3 regions of the Pseudomonas saponiphila genome follow, and region 3 is predicted to be linked to each of the others. Evidence: riboswitches for the same ligand, from Rfam matches in the RefSeq annotation. Region 3 holds a riboswitch; each other region holds the start of a gene.
The links. A riboswitch is a leader RNA that binds a small molecule or an ion and turns the genes downstream of it on or off. The one in region 3 is predicted to bind cobalamin.
Positions count from the first base shown of each region.

Region 1 (7,428 bases), 900 kb from region 3:
TGCCGCCGCCGGTGACGCAAGGCGAACTCGGCCACGGCGTCGATATCCTCCTCGGCAATCGCCGGAGCACCGCGCCAGGCGGCATGGGCCCGGGCCGCGCGCAGCCAGACCAGGTCGGCGCGCAAGCCGTCCACGGCGGCGGCAAAGCAGCGCTCGGTGATCAGCGCCAGGGCCTGGTCGTCCAGCGGGATGCCGGCCAGGGCAGCCCGCGCCTGCTGGCAGCGCTCGCGCAATGTGGCCTGGGGTTCGGCCCATTGGGCACAGAAGCCCTGGGGATCGCTGTCGAAATCCAGACGGCGGCGAATGATCTGCCCGCGCTCTTCGGGGGCGGGCTGGCCGCTGAGGGCGACGTTGAGGCCGAAGCGGTCCAGCAGTTGCGGGCGCAGTTCGCCCTCTTCCGGGTTCATGGTGCCAATCAACACGAACTTCGCCGAATGGCGATGGGAAATGCCGTCGCGCTCGATCAGGTTGGTGCCGCTGGCGGCCACGTCCAGCAGCAGGTCCACCAAGTGATCGGGCAGCAGGTTGACTTCATCGACGTAGAGCACGCCACCGTCGGCCTTGGCCAGCACCCCAGGGGAAAACTGCGCACGGCCTTCACCCAGGGCGGCGTCCAGGTCCAGGGTGCCCACCAGACGCTCTTCGCTGGCGCCCAGGGGCAAGGTGACGAACTGCCCGCTGGACAACAGATCCGCCAGGCCCCGGGCCAGGGTCGACTTGGCCATGCCGCGGGGGCCTTCGATCAGCACACCGCCGATCTTCGGATCGATGGCGGTGAGGCACAGGGCCAGTTTCAGGCTTTCAGCGCCGACCACGGCGGACAGCGGGAAATGGGGGGTGTCGCTCATGTCGGGGGCTCGCTTGGGTCGGGTCTTGGGGTGTTCGGGAGGACGCTTTCGCGAGCAAGCTCGCTCCTACGGGTAACGCATTGCCGTTGTAGGAGCGAGCTTGCTCGCGATCGAGTGCGCAGCACTCGCTGCATCAACCGTCCTCTTCAATATCCAGCAGCAGGTGCTCCAGGGCCTCGCGGTAATCACCCGGCTCTTGCCACAGGCCACGCTGCTGAGCTTCCAGCAGGCGCTCGGTCATGTCACGCAAGGCGTGGGGATTATGCTGGCGGACGAACTCGCGGGTCGAGTCGTCCAGCAGATAGGCATCGGCCAGCAACGCGTACTGGTGATCGTCGATCAGTTCGGTGGTGGCGTCGAAGGCAAACAGGTTGTCCAGGGTCGCGGCCATTTCGAAGGCGCCCTTGTAGCCGTGCCGCTTGACCCCTTCGATCCACTTCGGATTGGCCGCCCGGGAGCGGATCACCCGGTTCAGCTCTTCCTTGAGGGTGCGGATCTTCGGCAGGTCCGGCTGGCTGTGGTCGCCGTGGTAGCTGGCGGCCTTGCCCCCGCTGAGGCTTTCCACCGCCGCCAGCATGCCGCCCTGGAACTGGTAGTAGTCGTTGGAATCGAGCAAGTCGTGCTCGCGGTTGTCCTGGTTCTGCAGCACCGCCTGCACCTGCCCCAGGCGGGTGGCGAACTGCTCGCGGGCGGCGGTGCCTTCATCCTGGCCGCCATAGGCGTAGCCGCCCCAGTTCAGGTAGACCTCGGCCAAGTCTTCGCGGCTCCGCCACAGGCGACCGTCGATGGCGCCCTGGACCCCGGCGCCGTAGGCCCCGGGCTTGGCGCCGAAGATCCGCCAGCCGGCCTGACGGGCCGCGGTGTCCCGATCCAGGCCGGAGGCGATCAAGGCTTCGCGCTCGGCGCGGACCCTGGCCGCCAGCGGGTTCATCTCCTCAGGCTCATCGAGGGCCGCCACCGCCAGCACCGCCGCGTCGAACAGGCGGATCAGGTTGGCGAAGGCGTCGCGGAAAAAGCCGGACACCCGCAGGGTCACGTCGACCCGCGGCCGGTCCAGCAGGCTCAGGGGCAGGATCTCGAAATCGTCGACTCGCTGGCTGCCGGTGGCCCACACCGGGCGCACGCCCATCAGGGCCATGGCCTGGGCGATGTCGTCGCCGCCGGTGCGCATGGTGGCGGTGCCCCACACCGACAGGCCGAGGTGCAGCAGGTGGTCGCCGTGATCCTGCAGGTGGCGTTCGAGGATCAGGTTGGCCGACTGGAAACCGATGCGCCAGGCGGTGGTGGTGGGCAGGTTGCGCACGTCCACCGAATAGAAGTTGCGTCCCGTGGGCAGCACGTCGAGCCGCCCACGGCTGGGCGCGCCGCTGGGCCCGGCGGGGACGAAACGCCCGTTCAGGGCTTCCAGCAGGCCGTGCATCTCCGCCGGGCCGCAAGCGTCCAGGCGTGGTGCGACCACCTCGCGCAGGCCGTCGATAATGCTCTGCACTGGCTCCCAGCCGGGTTGGTCCAGCTGCGCCACCGGGCCCCGCAGCGCCGCTTCGATCAACTCGGCGGCATACAGCTCCAGGCGCTCGCGCGCATCGCCAGCGGTACGCCACAGCGCATCACTGATCTGCCGTAACGCTTGCGGCCGACGCCCGGTCCAGGGTTCGGCCAGGGCGCAGTCCAATGGATCGAAATCCAGGCCGAAGGCCTTGGCCAGGGCCCGCAGCAAGCTGGCGTGAGCGCCCTTGCCATCGCCCCGGGGAATGCGCAGCAAGGCCAGCAGGGTGTCGAGGCGCAAGCGGCCCTCGGGGGATTCGCCGAACACGTGCAGGCCATCGCGGATCTGCGATTCCTTGAGATCGCACAGGTAGGTGTCCAGCCGCGGCAGCCAGATGGCGGCATCGGCGTCGCTGTCGAGGGCACCCTCCAGTTGCAGCTCACGGTCGATATGGGTTTCGCGCACCAGTTGCAGAATGTCCCGCTGCAGCTCCCGCGCGCGCCGTGGATCCAGCAGTTGGGCTTCGTAGTATTCGTCCGCCAGCAGTTCCAGGTTGCGCAGCGGGCCGTAGGTTTCGGCGCGGGTCAGCGGCGGCATCAGATGGTCGATGATCACCGCCTGGGTGCGGCGCTTGGCCTGGGCGCCCTCCCCCGGGTCGTTGACGATGAACGGATAGATGTTCGGCAGCGGCCCCAGTAGCGCGTCCGGCCAGCAGTTCTGCGACAGGCCGACGCCCTTGCCCGGCAGCCATTCCAGGTTGCCGTGCTTGCCGACGTGAATCAGCGCATGGGCGCCGTAGGTCTGGCGCAACCAGAAGTAGAACGCCAGGTAGCCATGGGGCGGCACCAGGTCCGGGTCGTGGTAGACCGCGCTGGGGTCCACCTGATAACCCCGGGCCGGCTGGATGCCGACGAAGGTCAGGCCAAAGCGCAGGCCGGCGATCATCATCCGCCCGTTGCGGAACATCGGGTCTTGCTGCGGTGCGCCCCAGCGTTGCAGCACCGCCTCGCGATTGACTGGCGGCAGCGCCTGGAACATCGCCGCGTAGTCGTCCAGGGCCAGGCTTTGCTGGCACGGACGCTGGTCGAGGCTGTCCAGGTCGTTGCTGACCCCACCCAGCAACTGCCGGATCAGCTCGCTGCCGCTGGCGGGCAACTCGGCCGGCAGCGGATAGCCTTCAGCGCGCAGGGCCTTGAGGATATTCAATGCCGCTGCCGGGGTATCCAGGCCGACGCCGTTGCCGATGCGCCCGTCCCGGGTCGGGTAGTTGGCCAGCACCAGGGCAATGCGTTTGTCGCCGTTGTCCAGGCGCCCCAGTTCGACCCAGCGCCGGGCCAGCTCGGCGACAAAATCCATGCGCTCGGGCTGGCCGCGGTAGCACACCACGTCCGACTGGCTGCGCTCGCTGCGCCAGGCCAGGTCCTTGAAGCTGATGGGCCGGCTGATGATGCGCCCGTCCAGCTCCGGCAAGGCGATGTGCATGGCCAGGTCCCGCGGGCCCAGGCCCTGCTCGCTGTCGCGCCAGCCCGGCTCGTTGTCCTGGGCGCAGATGGCCTGGATCACCGGGATATTGCGCCGGAACGGCCGCAGGTGCGGGGCCTCGGGGCTGGATTGGGCAAAGCCGGTGGTGTTGAGGATCACCCCGGCCGCGGTTTCATCCAGCCAGTCTTCAACCTGACTCAGGCAGCCGGCTTCCTTGAGGCTGGCCACGGCGATCGGCAAGGGGTTGAGCCCCGCCGCTTGCAGGCGCTGGCAGAACAGATCGATGAAACCAGTGTTGGCCGCCTGCAGGTGGGAGCGGTAGAACAGCAGCGCCGCCACGGCTTGGCCAGGCTGCCAATCGCCCTGCCAGTCGCTGAGGGCGGCCTGGCTTTTTTGCGGGTGATAGATCGCCGTGCGTGGCAGAGTCTGCGGTTCGCTCCAAGGGTAGTCGCGCCCCAGCAGGCCGCTGGCCAGGCAGCGATAGAAATTCAAGGCATTGTCGCGCCCGCCCTGGCGCAGGAACTGCCACAGGCGGTCGCGCTCGATGGCAGGCACAGTGCTCAGGTCGCTGAGTTCGGGGTCGGGGCGATCGTCCCCCGGCACCAGGATCAGCTGCACGCCGCGCTGGGACAGCTCCACCAGCCGCTCGACACCGTAGCGCCAGTAGGCGATACCGCCGTGCAGGGAGATCAGGATCACCTTGGCATGGCGCAGCACCTGGTCGACATACAGGTCGACCGAGGCATGGTTCTGCACCTGCATCGGATTGGCCAGGCGAAAGCTGGGGTAGTCCTCGGGCAACTGCTCGGCGGCGTCCGCCAGCAGCGCCAGGCTGGAGTCGCCGCTGCACAGGATCACCAGTTCGGCGGGGGTTTGTCCGAGGTCGGCGATGTTGTCGTCCGCGACAAAACCGCCGGGCTGGGTCCTGAGCAGGTGCATGGCTTACACGCTGAGCGCGGCGCGCAGTTGCGCTTCGAGCTGGGCGGCGTCCAGTTCCTGGCCGATCAGCACCAGGCGCGTGGTGCGGGCTTCATCGGCGCCCCACTTGCGGTCGAAGTGTTTGTCGAAGCGGGTGCCCACGCCCTGGATCAGCAGGCGCATCGGCTTGTTGGGGATCGCGGCAAAGCCCTTGACCCGCAGGATGCCGTGCTTGACCACCAGCTGGGTCAGGGCGTCCAGCAGCAGGCTTTCGTCGGCCTGGGGCAGTTCGATGGAGATGGAATCGAAGGCGTCGTGGTCGTGGTCGTCGTGGTCGTCATCGCCGTCGTGGTGATGGTCGTGGTGGCTGTGACGGCTGTCGATGTGTTCCTCGGAACCGGCGCCCAGGCCCAGCAGCACGTCCAGTGGCAGGCGGCCGCTGCTGGCTTCGATGACCTTGACCGCCGGCGGCAGTTCCTCGGCCACTTCCAGGCGCACCTTGGCCAGGTCTGCGGGATCGATCAGGTCGGTCTTGTTGAGGATCACCAGGTCGGCGCTGGACAGCTGGTCGGCGAACAGCTCGTGCAGCGGCGATTCGTGGTCCAGGTTGGGGTCGAGCTTGCGCTGGGCGTCTACTTGCTCGGGGAACGCGGCAAAGGTGCCGGCGGCCACGGCCGGGCTGTCGACCACGGTGATCACCGCGTCGACGGTGCAGGCACTGCGGATTTCCGGCCACTGGAAGGCCTGGACCAGGGGCTTGGGCAGGGCCAGGCCGGAGGTTTCGATGAGGATGTGGTCCAGATCGCCACGGCGCGCCACCAGTTCACGCATCACCGGGAAGAACTCTTCCTGCACGGTGCAGCACAGGCAGCCGTTGGCCAGCTCGTAGACCCGGCCGCTGGCCTCTTCCTCGGTGCAGCCGATGGCGCATTGTTTGAGGATTTCGCCATCGATGCCCAGCTCGCCGAACTCGTTGACGATCACCGCGATGCGCCGGCCCTGGGCGTTGTCCAGCATGTGCCGCAGCAAGGTGGTCTTACCCGAGCCAAGGAAGCCGGTGACGATGGTGACGGGAAGTTTGGCCAGTGTTTTCATCGGATGCCCCTAGGCAAAGGTGGCGGGCATACGGGACGAGAACCGCAGCGCGAAGGCGCGCGGAGATTTCGCCACCGGATCACCCCGCCCGGTTGTAGTGAGAATCTTCGATCGAGGCAGGTCTCCTGGCTGAGGGCTTGCCGGTACGCGACCGACGCTTGCTGCGCCTTCCCGCCGGCGTCGTCGACGCCCATGCAGTGGCCTTGCAGCAATCCAACCCATCACAGTTGCGGGGGCAGCCGCGGCATCGACCGCGTTCCCTTCTTAGCTTCGACCGCTGGCCGAAGAACCTCGAACGCGCAAGGCTACGCAGAGCGCGGGGGACGGTCAATCGGCAATGCAGCGCCTGGCGCAATTGACGGCATCACCCCGCCCATGATTTGCTACGCGCCTTGTTACGGGTGCCCTTCACAGGGTGAAACGGGAAACCGGTGAATCACGTGCTTAACTAAAAGGCCGTGACCAGTCCGGTGCTGCCCCCGCAACGGTAAGCGAGCGAAGTGTCAGATCCACTGTGCCCCGGCATGGGAAGGCGACACTTAGCGGCATGGCGTCAGCCCTGCCCCTCGCGAGCCCGGAGACCGGCCCGCAACACTTACATAACAAACCCGCGGTGGGCGGGCGCTGTTGCAAACCCTGCGTGCTCCTCACGCGGGGTTTTGCTGCGCTCCTCCCCAGCCGACACTCCAAAGGGAAGCGCCATGTCGATCATCAGCAGCACCAGCCATTCCGCCAGCAGCACCTCCACCCTGAGCCAGCGTCTGGTGGCCGCCATCGGCGCGTCGCTGCTGGGCGCCTGCCTGGTGTATTTCGCCGGTTTCTCCCATATCGAAGCGGTGCACAACGCCGCCCACGACACCCGTCACAGCGCCGCCTTCCCTTGCCATTGAGACTTGCCGAGATGATCAAGCGTATTGCGCAAACCGCAGGGTTCACCGGGCTGCTGGCGGCCCTGCTGCTGACCCTGCTGCAAAGCTTGTGGGTCGCTCCGCTGATCCTGCAGGCGGAAACCTATGAACAGGCTCCGGCCGCCGAAGCCCATGAACATGCCTCCGGCGCCATGGCCGCGCACAGCCACGATGCCGAAGCCTGGGAGCCGGAAGACGGCTGGCAGCGCACGCTGTCCACCACCGGCGGCAATCTGGTGGTAGCGGTCGGCTTCGCCCTGATGCTGGCCGGGCTCTACACCCTGCGCGCGCCCAGCCGTGCCTCGCAAGGCCTGCTCTGGGGGCTCGCCGGCTATGCGACCTTCTGCCTGGCGCCCACTCTGGGCCTGCCGCCGGAATTGCCGGGCACTGCAGCCGCCGACCTGGTGCAGCGCCAGGTGTGGTGGATCGGGACTGCCGCGTCCACCGCAGTGGGCATTGCCCTGATCGTGTTCGCCGGCCATTGGCTGCTGAAACTGCTGGGCGTGGCGATTATCGCCGTGCCCCACGTGATCGGCGCGCCCCAACCTGAAGTGCACTCGATGCTGGCGCCAGAAGCGCTGGAAGCACAGTTCAAGATTGCCTCGCAGTTGACCAATGCCGCCTTCTGGCTGGCCCTGGGGCTGATCAGCGCCTGGCTGTTCCGGCGCAAGAACACGGACCTGTACCCGGC
Region 1 covers NZ_FNTJ01000001.1:2,507,030-2,514,457, reverse strand. Annotated here, with positions in the region: gene BLV47_RS11875 (magnesium chelatase ATPase subunit I) at 1-848, opposite strand, end outside; gene cobN (cobaltochelatase subunit CobN) at 982-4,755, opposite strand; gene cobW (cobalamin biosynthesis protein CobW) at 4,759-5,829, opposite strand; cobalamin riboswitch at 5,928-6,138, opposite strand; cobalamin riboswitch at 6,212-6,433, shown strand; gene BLV47_RS11860 (CbtB domain-containing protein) at 6,531-6,719, shown strand; gene BLV47_RS11855 (CbtA family protein) at 6,731-7,428, shown strand, end outside.
Region 1: another riboswitch for cobalamin. It lies ahead of cobW (cobalamin biosynthesis protein CobW); the one in region 3 lies ahead of cobO (cob(I)yrinic acid a,c-diamide adenosyltransferase).

Region 2 (7,428 bases), 2.4 Mb from region 3:
GGCTTGGGCCTGGGCTTGCTGTGCGTGGCTGCCGGGATGTGGCCGCTGCAACCGGCGCCCTGGGTCTGGGGGCTGATGCTGTTCAACGCCTTTGTCTGGCCGCACCTGGCCTATCAGTGGGCGCGCTGGGCACGGGTGCCGTTTCGCGCCGAGCACCGCAACTTGCTGGTGGACTCGCTGGCGGGCGGTTTCTGGGTGGCGGCCATGCACTTCAATCCGCTGCCGCTGGCCACCACCCTGGGGATGATGGCGATGAACAACATCGCCCTGGGCGGGGTGCGCTTCTTTCTCGCCGGCAGTCTGGCCCAGGCCCTGGGCATTGGCCTGGGCCTGTGGCTGTTCGGCCCGTCGTTCATCCCCCAGACCACGCCGCTGCAGCTGTACGCCTGTCTGCCGATGCTGACCCTGTACCCCATGACCCTGGGCTACATCTGCTACCGCCAGGCGGCCACCCTGGGGCAGCACAAGCGCGAGCTGCTGGCCCGCAGTCGCACCGACAGCCTGACCGGGCTACTCAATCACGGGGCCTGGAAGGACCAGCTGGAGGTCGAGTTCCAGCGCTGCAAGCGCCAGGGCCGCGGCGGCGCCATCGCCCTGATCGACATCGATCACTTCAAGGCCATCAACGACACCTACGGCCATGTGGCCGGTGATGGGGTGCTGCGCCAGTTGAGCAAGCTTCTGCGGCAGAACCTGCGGGCCAGCGACCAGGCCGGGCGTTATGGCGGCGACGAATTCTGCGTGATACTGCCGGACGTGCCGCTGGCCCATGCCGCGGATTTGATGGAGGCCCTGCGTGGGCGCTTTGCGGCCCTGGGTCATGAGCAGAACCCGGCGTTGCAGGTCAGCCTGAGCATTGGTCTGGCGGCCTTCAGTCTCGGGCATGACGAGGCCATGGACTGGCTCAACGATGCCGATCAGGCCTTGTATGTGGCCAAGAGTGGCGGTCGTAACAACGTCACCTGTCATCCGCCGCAGCTGCCTTCGCGCAAGGTGTTGAATCCTCTGTAACACCGGCTCCCCGTAGGAGCGGGCTCGCCGCGAAGGCTTCGGGCGCGGCGCAGGACTGGCGGCGCTCGCTTCGCCGGCAAGCCGGCTCCTACATCGGGTGCGGTCTGTAGGAGCGGGCTCGCCCGCGAAGGCTTCGGGCGTGGCGCGGGACTGGCGGCGCTCGCTTCGCCTGCAAGCCGGCTCCTACATCGGGTGCGGTCTGTAGGAGCGGGCTCGCCCGCGAAAGCTTCGGGCGTGGCGCGGGACTGGCGGCGCTCGCTTCGCCGGCAAGCCGGCTCCTACATCGGGTGCGGTCTGTAGGAGCGGGCTCGCCCGCGAAGGCTTCGGAGCGAGGCGCGGGATTGGCGGCGCTCGCTTCGCCGGCAAGCCGGCTCCTACAGGGCGGGGTGCAGGCGCCGGGCCAGTTCCAGGGCGCTGCGGGCGCTGGCGATGCCCGGCACCAGTTGGCTGAAGGGAATCTCGATCAGGCGCTGCTCGCGCACCGCCCGCAGCCGCGACAGCACGGGATCGCTGCCCAGCAACTGGCGCTTGCGCGAGGCCGGTGACCACAGGGCATCGGCCAACAGCAGCACGTCCGGGTCGTTGATCAGCAGCGTCTCGCTATTCACCCGCAGCTGCGGGTGATCGACAGAGGCCATGCTGTTGCGCGCTCCGGCGGCCTGCAGCAGCACGCCGACAAAACCGCGGCGACCCTGGCTGGCCAGGCCGTTGACCTCGCTGTCGAGGTAGAACACCGCAGGCCGGTTGCGTCCCTGGTACAGGGCCGCTGCCGCGTCGAGGTTGGCCTGTTGCTCGGCGATCAGTTGCGCGGCCCGGGTCTCCTGCTGCAACAGGCGGCCCAGGGTCAGCAGGTCGCGACGGATATGCCCGAAGTAGTCTTCGCTGTGCCCGGCGCAGGCCGACTCCAGCAGGTAGCTGCCTACGCCTATGGCGCTCAGGTGTCGTCGGGAGCTGAAGTTTTCCGGGAACGCTGAGGCAAAGCCGCCCACCACCAGATCGGGCTTGAGGCTGTAGAGCACTTCCGCCGAGGGATACTGCCGGGCGATCACCGGTACACCGTGGTAGTGCCCGTCGGCCCCGGCATCGTCGTCCAGGTAGGCCACGCCGATCATCGCTGGCCCGGCGCCCAGGGCCAGCAGCAGGTCGGCGCTGTGCTGGTTGAGGGCGACGATGCGCTGTGGCGGTCCGGCAATTTCCCAGCGCTTGCCGCAGTTTTCATAGTGCTGCGCCAGGGCCGGCAGGGCCGCCAGCCACAGCAGCAGGCCGAGCAGTCTGCTAGGCATGCGCCGGCCCTCCATAGGGCGTGGGAATCTGCAGTTGCGCCACCGGTTCGCCCTGGACCAGGTGCTGCTGCACCAGGCGCAGCACTTCGCCGTCATCGCGTACTCGATACCAGCAGCCATCCGGGTGCACGGTGAGTAGCGGTCCCAGGTTGCAGGGGAATTGGCAGGCGGTGCGGGTCAGCAGCACGCCGCCGGGTGTTTCCAGGTGCTCCAGGCGCAGCAGTTCGCGGCGCAGGGTCTTCCACAGCGCCAGGGCGCCGCGTCGCACGCAGCGCGGGCCGGTGCACAGGAACACCTGGCGGGCATGGGGCGGCACCCGTGACCAGTCCGGGTCGCTGGCCACCGCGTTGACCTTGTCGCAGGGCAGGTGGCGTTCGCGCTGGCCAATGCTGGCGCAGGCCTGGGCCGCGTCCAGCCCGCGGCGGCCCAAGGCCTGGGCGGTGACCCACGGTTGCGGCGCTTGCGGGTGGGCGCGGGCCAGGCGTCCCAGCTCGTCGCGCAGCCAATCCAGGTAGGCGCCGTCGGAGCTGGGCTCCAGGTCCACCACCAGCAGCGCCGCGCCGTTCTCGGGCAAGGGTTCGTCGAAGGCGGCCCAGAGGCTGTCGAAGCCGTCCAGGGTGTCGATCACCCGGGTGCTGGCGTCGTTGCCTCGCAGTTGATGAAGCTCGCGGCGAAACGCCTCGCCCAGGGCTCCGCTGTTCAGGCCGGGGCCGACGAACAGCACCCGTTGATAATCCTTGTGCATGGCACTCGTCCTCAGAAGCGGTAGGTGTAGCGCACCTCGGTGGTGAAGGGGCGCCCCAGGTTATCCACCCGTGGGGTGTTGCTGGCGATGCTGGTGCTGTAGTCGCGGTCGAAGAGGTTTTCCAGCAGCAGGCTCAGGCGATGCTGCCGGGCCGTGTCGAGGTAGCGATAGGCATCGGCGTCGACCACCGAATAGTGGCCGTAGTCGATCTTTTTCGGGCTGTCGATCTGGCCGATGTAGCGGATTGCCCCGCCCACGCCCCACATCTGGTCGGGGGCTTCGAAGCCCAGCCGCGAGCGGGCGAAGAAGCCGGGGATATTGCTCAGGGTCACGCCGTTGCGCGACTCCACCAGGTTGCGGGTCAGGTCCGCCGAGAGGGTCCACTGCGGGCTGAACTGCCAGCGCCCGTCGATCTCGATGCCGCGTACCTTGATCCGTCCCTGGCCATTGACCCAGTCGATGCCGTCGAGGGCGATCAGGTCGTCGATCTTGCGCTGGAACAGCGTGCCGCTGGCGTTGAAGTCGCCGGCCAGCAGGCTGCCCTGGTAGTCCAGGCCCAGCTCGGCATTCAGGCTCTTTTCCGGCTTGAGGTGGCGGTTGCCTCGTTCATCGTCCTCGTTGGCGAACAGTTGCTCGGCATTGGGCAGCTTGAAGGCACTGCCGAACTGGCCGCGCAGTTGCCAGTGGGGCGAGAGGTCATACAGCGAGGTGAGCATGCCCACCGTGGCGCTTTCGCCGCCGCTGATCTTCTCGTGACGCACGCCGATGCTCGGGTGCCAGTCGGGCAGGGCTGCCACTACCGGGCGCAACTGAGCGTAGAGGGCATTGGCCTGGGCGCTGTTGTCGTCGATCTTGAGCACGTCGTCCTGGCCCTTGAACCACTGGTTGTCGCTGCCGAACAGCAGCACGTGGCCGCCGTCCAGTTCGGCCTTGCCCTCGGCCTGCAGGCCCCAGTCGGTGAAGCCCCAGTAGTCGTTGTGGTTGATCACTTTGCTGCCCCCGCCCTCGGTGGTGTTGATGCGGGTATAGCGGGTGTCCCAGTCGTTGACATGGCCTTTGACGAAGTAGCTGAAACCTTCGCTCAGGCGCTGTTCGAAGGTCGCGGTGGCGATCTGCTGGATGCGCTCGTTGGTGGTCTTCTTGTTGTTCAGCGGGCGGGCGAAATCCAAGTTGGCGTCGCTGTACTGGTAGAACAGCTCCAGCCGCGAGTCGTCGGCAAAGCCCTGGATCGCCTTGGCGCCGAAGGTGGTCACTTCATAGCTGCGTTTCCTGTCCCGGGTGTTGGCGTTGTAGGCGCTGTTGCGAAACGGCTGGTAACCGTCGGAGCGGTTGTGGCTGACATAGGCCAAGAGGCCCAGGTCGCCCAGGCCGTTGCTGACGATGCGTTCGGCGCGGGCATCGCCGCTGGTGCCCATGAAGCTGTCCAGGCCCAGGTTGGCCTCGCCGGAGACGTCGCGGGTCTGCGGGTTGCGGGTGACGATGTTGATCACCCCGGACACTGCCTGGGTGCCGAACAGCAGGCTCTGGCCGCCCTTGAGCACCTCGATGCGCTCGATGGCGTTGGCCGGCAGGGTGTCCAGGTACAGGCCGCCGTACAGCCGGTTGTTCAGGCGCACGCCGTCCAGCAGGATCAGGGTGTCGTCGTTGCGCCCCCCCAGCAGGGAATAGGTGCCGTAGTCGAAGGGGCCGTTTTTCGGTGCTACGTACAGGCCCGGCACATACATCTGCAGGACCCGGGTGATGTCGCTGCTGGGGCCGGCGCGTTCGATCTGCTGGCGATCGATGATCTCCAGCTTGCTGCCGTAGCGGGCCATTTCGGCCACGGCGGTGGACTCCACCGAAGGGGCAAAAATCGATTGCGGCTGCAGTTCCAGTGGCGCGTCGTCCGCCAGCAGCAGGGGGCTGAACAGGCAGCCGAGCAGGGCGCCGCTCATGCCGCGGCGAGGTGCACGCCAGGCGCATGCAGGGAAGGTTTCGATCGTTGTCATTCTTGGTCTTCTCGAAAGTGTCTTCGGGAAGCACGCAGGAGAAGGTATCGGCCACGGGCGCGCGACCTTACCGGCCCATGCCCGCCCACCGCAGGATTGCCAAACAGAAGTTCCAGGCCGGTCTCCGGGCTTGCGAGTCTGGCGGCATTCGCCTTCCCATACCTTGGGTACAGTGGCCTGTTGAATGCAGCACTCGCTTACCGTTGCGGGGGCAGCACCGGACTAGCCCTGAAGGGGCGCACCGGTTTCCCGTTTCACCTCATGCACGGCGGCATGAGGCACCTGAAGCTGGGCAGCATGTTACGCAGCGAAGCTGCGAGCTCCAAGCTCCAAGTTTCAAGCGGCAAGCTAAAAGCTGTTGCTTGCAGCTTGAAGCTTGCCGCTTGCCGCTTGCCGCTTGCACTGCTCTGACTGTGTCACCGGGCTGCAGTTGCAGGCGCTTGGCGGTCAGGCGGTCCACCAGCAGGCAGCCGGATACCAGGCGCCCGGGAGCGGCGGTGATGCGGCAGCTCTCCAGGCGCCGGTTGTGAATCAGCCACACCGGCGCCTGCGCGTCCGGAGTGCCCACCAACAGGGGCAGGGTCTGGCTTTCACGCACGCTGCGGATCTTCGTCACCTCGGCCTCGATCAGCGGCCCGCCGTCGAAGATGTCGATGCAGCCCTGATGGTTGAAACCTTCGCCCCGCAGGATGCTCACCGCCTGTTCGGTGCTGTGGTGGGCCTGGCCGATGGCGGCCTGGGCGTCGGGGCTGAGCAGGCAGGTGTACAGCGGCTGGCGCGGCATGAGTTCGCTGATGAAGGACTTGCTGCCCTGGCTGGACAGGCGATTGGCCTGCTGGAAGTCCATCTTGAAGAAGTGCCGCCCCAGGCTGTCCCAGAACGGCGAACGGCCCTGGCTGTCGAGCTGGCCCCGCAACTCGGCCACCAGTTTGTCGCCGAACAGCTGCGGGTACTCGGCGACGAACAGCAGGCGCGCGGTGGACAGCAGGCGCCCGGCGTAGCCCTGGCGCTGGTCGTGGCGCAGGTACAGCGAGCAGAGCAGGGATTGCCCGGTCATCTCGTTGCACAGGAACAGGGTCGGAATCTCTCTGTCGATGCCCAGTTCCGGGGCGCGGCCGCGGCTGATGCCCAGCCGGTAGTGGTAGCTGGGCTCGCGCAGGCCGATGGCGCCGCTCACAGCGCAGACGCCGATCACTTGCAGATCGTCGTCCTCCAGCACGAACAGGTAGTCGGCATCGGCCCGTTCCACCTGATTGGCGAAGGTGCGCTGGGCCCAGCGCAGCCGATGAGCCAGGCGCTCGGGGTCGGTGGAGAGGTTGTTCAACTCGCGAGGGCTGCCTTGCAGCAGCTTCAGCAGCGCCGGCAGATCGCTGACGCGCACCGGACGGACGATCATGGCACAGCTCCCTGGCGCTGCCGGGGGCCGCGGTAAACCCCGGGGCGGCTCATAACGCCACTCCCCGCACCGGCTCGCCCGGTGTCAATTGCAGGGCCTGGAGCATCGCCTGATCCAGGCCGATCACGTCGCCCGGGGCTTCGTCGAGGGGCACGACGATCGCGCGAAAGCCCTGCAACCGGTCGTTGCTCAGCAGCCAGTGGCGGCCCTGGCCGCTCTGCGGGCTCAGGTAACTGACCGCGACCCGGCTCTGAATGATCGAGCGCAGCTGGTTGCTGCGTGCCTGCAGGGTCGGGCCGGCATCGAACAGGTCGACGTACTGGGTGGGCGCGAAGCCTTCGTCGACGAGGATGTCGCAGGCCTCCCGGGCCGCCGGATGAATGCGTCCGATGCAGTCCTGGGCCGGCTGCGGCAGCATCGGGATGTACAGCGGGTACTGGGGCATCAGTTCGGCGAGAAAGCCGCGACCCTGCAAGGCGCACAGGCGTTCGGCCTCGACATAGGGCAGGTCGAAGAAGTGCTGGCCCACCGCCGCCCAGAAGGGTGATTGGCCGGCCTCGTCGCTGTAGCCGACGATCTCGCTGATGCAAGTGTCGGCAAAGCGCCAGGGGTGCGCGGCGATGAACAGCAGGCGCGCGCGGGAGGTCAGTTGCGCCTGGGGCGTGCCCGCCAGCGCCGGATCGACATGGAAGCTGCGCAGCAGGGTCTGTTCGCTGAGGTCCTGGCACAGTGACAGGGTCGGCACGGCGTGTTCGATGTTCAGCTCTCGCGAGCTGCTGACGAAGGGGCGGTTGCGCAGGCTGTAGAAGGGCGTGGCAAAGCCGGCGGTGGCGAGGATGTCCGAGCAGCCGTGCAGTTGGCCGCTGTCCTGGTCCTCGAGCACCAGAAAATAGTTTTCCGGCCCCTGGCGGGCCTCGACCTTGGCGAAGGACGCCAGGGAGTCGAGGATCTTTTCCCGCAGGCAGGTTTCGTCATCCACCAGCGAAGTCACGCCCAGCAGGCGTG
Region 2 covers NZ_FNTJ01000001.1:3,994,036-4,001,463, reverse strand. Annotated here, with positions in the region: gene BLV47_RS18585 (diguanylate cyclase) at 1-1,011, shown strand, start outside; gene BLV47_RS18580 (ABC transporter substrate-binding protein) at 1,386-2,294, opposite strand; gene BLV47_RS18575 ((2Fe-2S) ferredoxin domain-containing protein) at 2,287-3,039, opposite strand; gene BLV47_RS18570 (TonB-dependent receptor plug domain-containing protein) at 3,051-4,973, opposite strand; cobalamin riboswitch at 5,126-5,328, opposite strand; gene BLV47_RS18565 (arginine N-succinyltransferase) at 5,287-6,423, opposite strand; gene BLV47_RS18560 (arginine N-succinyltransferase) at 6,473-7,428, opposite strand, start outside.
Region 2: another riboswitch for cobalamin. It lies ahead of BLV47_RS18570 (TonB-dependent receptor plug domain-containing protein); the one in region 3 lies ahead of cobO (cob(I)yrinic acid a,c-diamide adenosyltransferase).

Region 3 (7,428 bases):
TCCATAATTCCACTCTGGTCGAGGTGCTTGTGACTGCGCGTACGCTCAACCTCGACGATGCCCTGTATCAATACCTGTTGGATGTTTCCCTGCGCGAAACGCCGCTGCTGCGACGTCTGCGGGATGAAACCCAGGCCCTGCCCAATGCCCGTTGGCAGGTAGCGCCGGAGCAGGGGCAGTTTCTTGCGCTGCTGATCAAGCTGACCGCTGCTCGCCAGGTGCTGGAAGTGGGAACCTTTACCGGCTATAGCGCCTTGTGCATGGCTCAGGCCCTTCCCTCTGACGGCTCGTTGATCTGTTGCGACCTGCCCGGTGACTACAACGCCACGGCCCGCCGTTACTGGCAGGAGGCGGGCCTTGAGCAACGCATCGAGCTGCGCCTGGCTCCGGCGCTGGAAACCCTGGTCGGCCTGGAGCTGGCCGGCCGGCATGAGTCTTTCGACTTGATCTTCATCGATGCCGATAAAGCCAATTACCCGGCCTATCTGGAGTCCGCCTTGCGTCTGTTGCGAGTCGGTGGCCTGGCGGTATTCGACAACACCTTGTGGAGCGGGCGTGTGCTGGAGGTGGCGCCCGCCAGCGAAGATACCCGAGCCATCCAGGCGCTCAATCGGGCCTTGAAGGATGACTCGCGCATCGACTTGTCTCTGCTGCCCCTGGGGGACGGCTTGACCCTGTGCCGCAAGCGCTGAGTCAGGGGGCTTTGGCAGCCGATACCCGCCAGATCGTGTTGCCGACGTCATCGGCCACCAGCAAGTCGCCTTGCCGATCGATCACTACCCCAACCGGGCGTCCATAGGCTTTTTCATCGGCGCTGAGAAAGCCGCTGAGCACGTCCACGGGTGGTCCCTGGGGCTTGCCGGCGCTGAAGGGGACGAAGATGACTTTGTAGCCACTGTGGGGCTTGCGGTTCCATGAGCCATGCTGACCGATGAACGCGCCTTCGTTGAACGGGGCGGGGAGCTTGCTGCCTTGGGCGAAGGTCAGCCCCAGAGAGGCGGTGTGCGGGCCAACGGCGTAGTCCGGGGCAATGGCCTTGCTCACCAGGTCGAGGTTTTGCGGTTTGACTCGGACATCCACATGCTGCCCGTAGTAGCTGAAGGGCCAGCCGTAGAAGGCGCCGTCCTTGACCGAGGTGATGTAGTCCGGCACTAGGTCGCTGCCGATCTCGTCGCGCTCGTTCACCGCGGTCCACAGCGCCCCGCTGACCGGCTCCCAGGCCAGACCGTTGGGATTGCGCAAGCCGGTGGCGAACAGGCGATGCTGCCCGCTGGTCCGATCCACCTCCCAGATCGCCGCGCGGCCCTGTTCCTGGTTCAGGCCATTTTCCCCGACGTTGCTGTTGGAGCCGACGGTGACGTAGAGCTTGCTCCCGTCCGGGCTGGCGATAACGTTCTTGGTCCAATGGTGATTGAGTGTGCCACCGGGCAGGTCGACGACCTTGGTGCCGGCCGCAGTGATCCGGGTGTCGCCGTTCTGGTAAGGAAAGCGCAGCAGCTTGTCGGTGTCCGCCACATACAGGTCATTGCCGACCAGGGTCATGCCAAACGGCGAATTCAGGTGGTCCAGGAACACGCTGCGGGTTTCGGCCACGCCATCGTGATCCTGGTCCCTCAGCAGGGTAATGCGGTTGGCGCTGGGTACCGCAGCGCCGGCGCGGCCCATGATTTTCCCGGCGATCCAGCCGCGAATGCCCTGGCTGTCATCGGGTTTGGGCGGTGCGTTGGTTTCCGCCACCAACACGTCGCCGTTGGGCAGGACATAGAGCCAGCGTGGATGATCGAGGTTTTCGGCGAAGGCATTGACCTGGGTGCCGGCTGCCGCCAGTGGTTTGGTGCCCTTGGGCCAGCCAATCGCCGGGGCGATGTTCACCGTGGGAATCAGCGTCGGGTTGGGTTCCGGCAGCTTGGGGGTCGGGCCGGTGCCGTCGGAAACTTGCAGGCTGGAGGTTTCGCCGCAGGCCGTAAGGCTGGCGGCGATCGCGATAAGCAAAGCGTGTCGAGACTTGAGCATGCTGATTTCCCTATGAGTGCACGGACGTCCTTGTCATAGAGGAGCATAGCCGGCGTATGGTTCCGCCTGATCAGCGAGCCTCCTTGAACAGTACGGCAACCCCGGGATGGTACTGGCCGGCCTCGTTGCGCAACTTGCGATAGGCATACGGAAAGTACCAGGCCACCGCGCAGCAGTGTTCCTTTTGCAGTTCGTCGAGCATGTCCTGAAGTTCTTCCGGGGTGGCACTGTGCTGAGCCTTTTGCGGGCTGACAAACAGGCAGCCGAGCCGCAGGTCGCTGGGGTAGCTGATTTTTCTCGCGTCACCGGCAACGTCGAGCAAGGCCTGGGTCAGGTGCAAGCCATTGACCTGCGGATTTCGGTGAACGTGACCGAGCGTTTCGCTAATACGTGACCGGTGCTTCCACCCCGGTTGCGCGGGTTCTGGATTGTAATCGCATCGGTCACGATGCGGCTTGTTCCTCGGCTTTTTTTCGGCGCAGCGACTCGCCTTTCATCGTCAGTCGGTAGGCGTTGTGCACCAGGCGGTCGAGGATGGCATCGGCCAGGGTCGGGTCGTTGATCCAGCCGTGCCAGTGCTCGATGGGCAGTTGGCTCGTCAGGATGGTGGAGCGGCTGCCAGCGCGGTCGTCGATCACCTCCAGCAGGTCATGCCGGGCTCCTTCCTCCAGCGGGGCTAGCGCCCAGTCGTCCAGCACCAGGACGTCGACCTTTGCCAGCTGTTGCAGGGTACGGCCGAAGCTGCCGTCGCCATGAGCGATGCGCAGTTGTTCCAGCAGGCGCGGGGTGCGCAGGTACAGGGTGCTATAGCCCTGGCGGCAGGCCTGGTTGCCCAGGGCGCAGGCCAGCCAGGTTTTGCCGGCACCGGTCGGGCCGGTCAGCAGCAGGTTGTGCTGCTGGCGGATCCAGTCGCCACTGGCCAGGGTGGCGATCAGACGCTCGTCCAGGGCGCGTCCGGTGCGGCGGTCGAGATCTTCCAGGCAGGCGTTGGCGTACTTGAGCTTGGCCTTCTTGCGCAGCCGTACCAGGCGCTGGTTGTCACGCCAGGCCAGTTCGCGGTCGAGCAGTAGGCCGAGGCGTTCATCGAAGCTCAGGCTGTGGCTGGCCGGCAGCGTCCATTGCTCTTCCAGGGCGCGGGCCATGCCGTCCAGGCGTAGCTGGTGCAGTTGATTCAGGGTGTGTTGCGGCATCATCGAACAGCTCCTGTTGCGGGGGTTGGTAGTAGTCGGCGCCACGGACGTTCTCGTGGTCGCCGGGTAAGGTCGTTTCGGCGGCACGCTGGGGCAGCGGCTGTTGATCCAGGCCTTGCTGGAGCAGGTTGCGCACGCTGCGCCCGGTGAAGGCGCGCAGGTGTACGGCACGTTCGGCAGCGGCTTCCAGGCGTGCATTGCCATAGCGCCGGGCCAGCGAGAGCAGGCCGAGGCAGGCGCGGTAGCCCATCTCCGGGTGCGGCTTGTGGGTCAGTTGGTGATCGATCAGTTGGCGCGTGTAGGGGCCGATCCGCGCGCCCCAGTCGAGCAGGCGTTGTGGCGTCCATTCGCGATGCGCCTGGTGCGCCGCGGGCATGTGCTCGCGCTGGGTACTGTAAGCGCCGCGTCGCCCCAGCAGCAGGTGGCTGGCCACCCGCCGGTTGCCATGCAGCACTTCCAGGGTGTGTGCCGTCAGTCGCACGTCCACGTTCTGCCGGGCCAGGGCGGAGGGCACGCTGTAGAAGCTGCCATTGACCTCGATGTGGTAGTCGATGCTGACCTTGCAGCGCTTGAAGGTGGCGACCTCGTAGGGATGCACCGGCAGCGCTCGCAAGGCCGGGCGATCCAGGCGCTCGAACCAGTCGCGCCGGCAGCCATCGAGCCGCTTGAACGGGCGCCGATTCAGATCCTCCAGCAGCTCGGCGATGGCCTGGTTAAGCGCATGCAGGCTGAAGAACTGCCGATGGCGCAGCCGCGCCATGATCCAGCGCTCGACCACCTGCACCGCCACCTCGGCCTTGGCCTTGTCCTGAGGCTTGCGTGGCCGTGCCGGCAGGATCACCGTCTGGTAATGACGCGCGCACTCCAGCGTGGCCCGGTTCAGGCCCGGCTCGTAGCGATCCGGCTGGGCGACCAGGGCGCGCGGATTGTCCGGCACAACCATTTCCGGCACGCCGCCAAAGTAGGTCAGAGCCTGGCCCAGCGAGGTCAGCCAGTCCACCTGGGTTTCGCCTGGCGTCGCGCAGGCATAGGTGTAATTCGAGGCGCCCAGGGCGGCGACGAAGATGTGCGCCCGGCGCACTTCGCCGGTGGCCGGGTCGACCACCGGCAGCGTCGGCCCGGCATAGTCGATGAATAGCTTCTCGCCCGCACGGTGCAGCTGACGCATCGAACGTTTGAGCGTCTGGGCGTAGCGCCGGTAGTGCTCGACGAACTGGGTGTAGCGGTAGGTCGGCTGGCCCGCATGCGCGGCGAGATATTCCTCCCACAGCAGCTGCAAGGTCACGCCCTTGCGTCGCAACTCGCGGTGGATGCTCAGCACATCGGGCAGCACTCGCTCACCGCGCGGCTTGTTCGTCGACGTCGGTGCAAACAAGGCGGCCGCCAGCGCGGCCTCGTCCATGGCCACCAGCGCCGGCCAGTCCAGCCCGGCCACCCGCGCCGCCGCGATGTACTTGCTAACCACGCCCTTGGACAGCTGCAAGGCACGGGCAATCTTCTCGTGGGACAAGCCGGCCTCAAACTTGAGGCGCAGACATTCTTTGATGTTTCGCATGGCTACTCGCGGCGCCGCCATCTTCCTCTCCCGAAATCGGTCGAGGATGGCGGCGCATCAGGTCATGCGCAACGAAGGGGAAGGCTTTCGCTAAGTCGTGACCGGCGATTTCGGTAAGCCGTGACCACCTGTTTCGGAACAGGCGGAAAATCGGTCACGTTGCTACCGAAATGAGCGGTCACGCGTTAGCGAAATGACCGGTCACGATCAACCGAAACGGCCGGTCACGGTGCTCCGAAATCCGCAATTGACCTGGGGCCAGCGCTGGGTGGCCTGAATGTAGGCGCGTTCTTCCCGGGTGGCCAGGTACAGATCGGTGCGGGCGTTGCGGGCGCCTTCTTCCTGCTGCTTTTTGCTGGGGCTGCGTTCGAGGCTGACCATCTCCGCCATCCAGGCGGCGGCGGAAAGCAATCCCAGGTTGGCCTGCTCGTCGAACCAGTAAGGGGTTTCGCTATCGCCGCGAATGGCGTTGTAGCGGTCAATGCAATCAAACCAGCGTTCCAGCATCGGGCGCAGGAATTCCAGCTTTGGATTGCTGATGATCATGCCTTGCATCGGGGTCCGTCCTTGTTGTTGTCTGGCGGTTGGGGTGAGTTATGGCTATTTGATATCAATGTGCTGAGTGTGGCACAAGATTGGCGCCAGTTTGTTGATGCGGTGCAGTTTTGTGTGTTGTGCGACGGCTGGCTTTAATTGACGCTCCACCCCCAACCCTCTAACCTTCGCGACTTGTTTCAGGTGCTCTGTGGCCGCTGGTCGACAGAGTGAAACAGGGAAGCCGGTCAGGGCCTGTTCCAGCGATGGACATGGCGACGATTCCGGCGCTGCCCCCGCAACGGTAGATGAGTCAAGGCTGCGCCAAATGCCACTGTGTCCACGACATGGGAAGGCGCGCAGTCAGGCAGCAATGCCCCTCATGAGCCCGGAGACCGGCCTGATCCATCCAACGGCATCACGGTGGGCGATGCCAGGCTTGCGCCGTCTATTCCTTTTCCTGCCCGCCGTTCCCCAGCCCCAACGGAGAGCTGCCCCATGAGTGAATCCCCCGATCGTGACGAGCGCCATGTGGCGCGCATGTTGCGCAAGAAAGCCGTGATCGATGAGCGCATCGCCAACTCGCCCAACGAATGTGGCCTGTTGCTGGTGCTGACCGGCAATGGCAAGGGCAAGAGCAGTTCGGCTTTCGGCATGCTGGCGCGGTCCATGGGCCATGGCATGCAGTGCGGCGTGGTGCAGTTCATCAAGGGCCGTAACAGCACTGGCGAAGAGCTGTTCTTCCGGCGTTTTGCGCCGCAGGTGCGTTTTCATGTGATGGGCGAGGGCTTTACCTGGGAAACCCAGGACCGCCAGCGCGATATCGCCGCGGCCGAAGCTGCCTGGGCGGTATCCAAGGAACTGCTGAGCGACCCGGGCATCGGTCTGGTGGTGCTCGACGAGCTGAACATCGCCCTCAAGCACGGCTACCTGGATCTGGACCAGGTGCTCAGCGACTTGCAAGCCCGTCCGCCCATGCAGCATGTGGTGGTGACCGGCCGCGGGGCCAAGCCGGAACTGATCGAACTGGCGGATACCGTCACCGAAATGGGCATGGTCAAGCATGCCTTCCAGGCCGGCATCAAGGCGCAGAAAGGTGTTGAGCTGTGAGTGTGACTTCATGACCGATGTTCGTCATTGCCCGGCGGTATTGATCGCCGCACCGGCTTCCGGCCAGGGCAAGACCACCGTGACCGCCGCCCTAGCTCGCCTGCACCGCAATCAGGGGCGCAAGGTACGGGTGTTCAAATGCGGCCCGGACTTTCTCGACCCGATGATTCTCGAACGTGCCAGCGGCGCTCCGGTGTACCAGCTGGACATGTGGATGGTGGGCGAGCAGGAAAGCCGGCGCTTGCTCTGGGAAGCCGCGGCTGACGCCGACCTGATCCTGATCGAAGGGGTCATGGGGCTGTTCGACGGCACGCCCTCCAGTGCCGATCTGGCACGGCATTTCGGGGTGCCGGTACTTGGTGTGATCGATGGTACCGCCATGGCCCAGACCTTCGGGGCGCTGGCCCTGGGCTTGGCCCGTTATCAGCCGGACCTGCCGTTTGCCGGGGTGCTGGCCAACCGGGTCGGCACCTTGCGCCACGCGCAGTTGCTCGAAGGCAGCCTCACCGAGGGCTTGCGCTGGTACGGCGCCCTGTCCCGGGAAACCGATATCGAACTGCCCAGCCGCCACCTGGGGCTGGTGCAGGCCCGTGAACTGAACGATCTCGACCTGCGCCTGGATGCCGCCGCCGAGGCGCTGGCCAGCAGCTGTCAGGTGGAGCTGCCGCCTGCGGTGAGTTTCGCCGCGCCAACGCCAGTGGCTTGCGCGCCTTTGCTGGAGGGGGTGCGCATCGCCGTGGCCCGTGACGAGGCGTTTGCCTTTACTTACGGTGCCAGCCTCGATCTGTTGCGGGCCATGGGCGCGCAGTTGCATTTCTTCTCCCCTATCCATGACGCGCAGTTGCCAGAGGCGGACAGCCTGTACCTGCCCGGTGGCTACCCAGAGTTGCATCACCAGGCCCTGGCGCAGAACCGCGCCATGCTCGACGCGATTCGTGCCCACCATGGCGCGGGCAAGCCGTTGCTCGCCGAGTGTGGCGGCATGCTTTACCTGCTCGACTCCCTGACCGATGTCGAAGGCCAGAG
Region 3 covers NZ_FNTJ01000001.1:1,604,553-1,611,980, forward strand. Annotated here, with positions in the region: gene BLV47_RS07685 (C40 family peptidase) at 1-7, shown strand, start outside; gene BLV47_RS07690 (class I SAM-dependent methyltransferase) at 30-692, shown strand; gene BLV47_RS07695 (PQQ-dependent sugar dehydrogenase) at 694-2,013, opposite strand; partial or broken gene BLV47_RS07700 (hypothetical protein) at 2,084-2,374, opposite strand; gene istB (IS21-like element IS1474 family helper ATPase IstB) at 2,457-3,206, opposite strand; gene istA (IS21 family transposase) at 3,094-4,779, opposite strand; partial or broken gene BLV47_RS07715 (hypothetical protein) at 5,005-5,313, opposite strand; cobalamin riboswitch at 5,478-5,710, shown strand; gene cobO (cob(I)yrinic acid a,c-diamide adenosyltransferase) at 5,791-6,402, shown strand; gene BLV47_RS07725 (cobyrinic acid a,c-diamide synthase CobB) at 6,413-7,428, shown strand, end outside.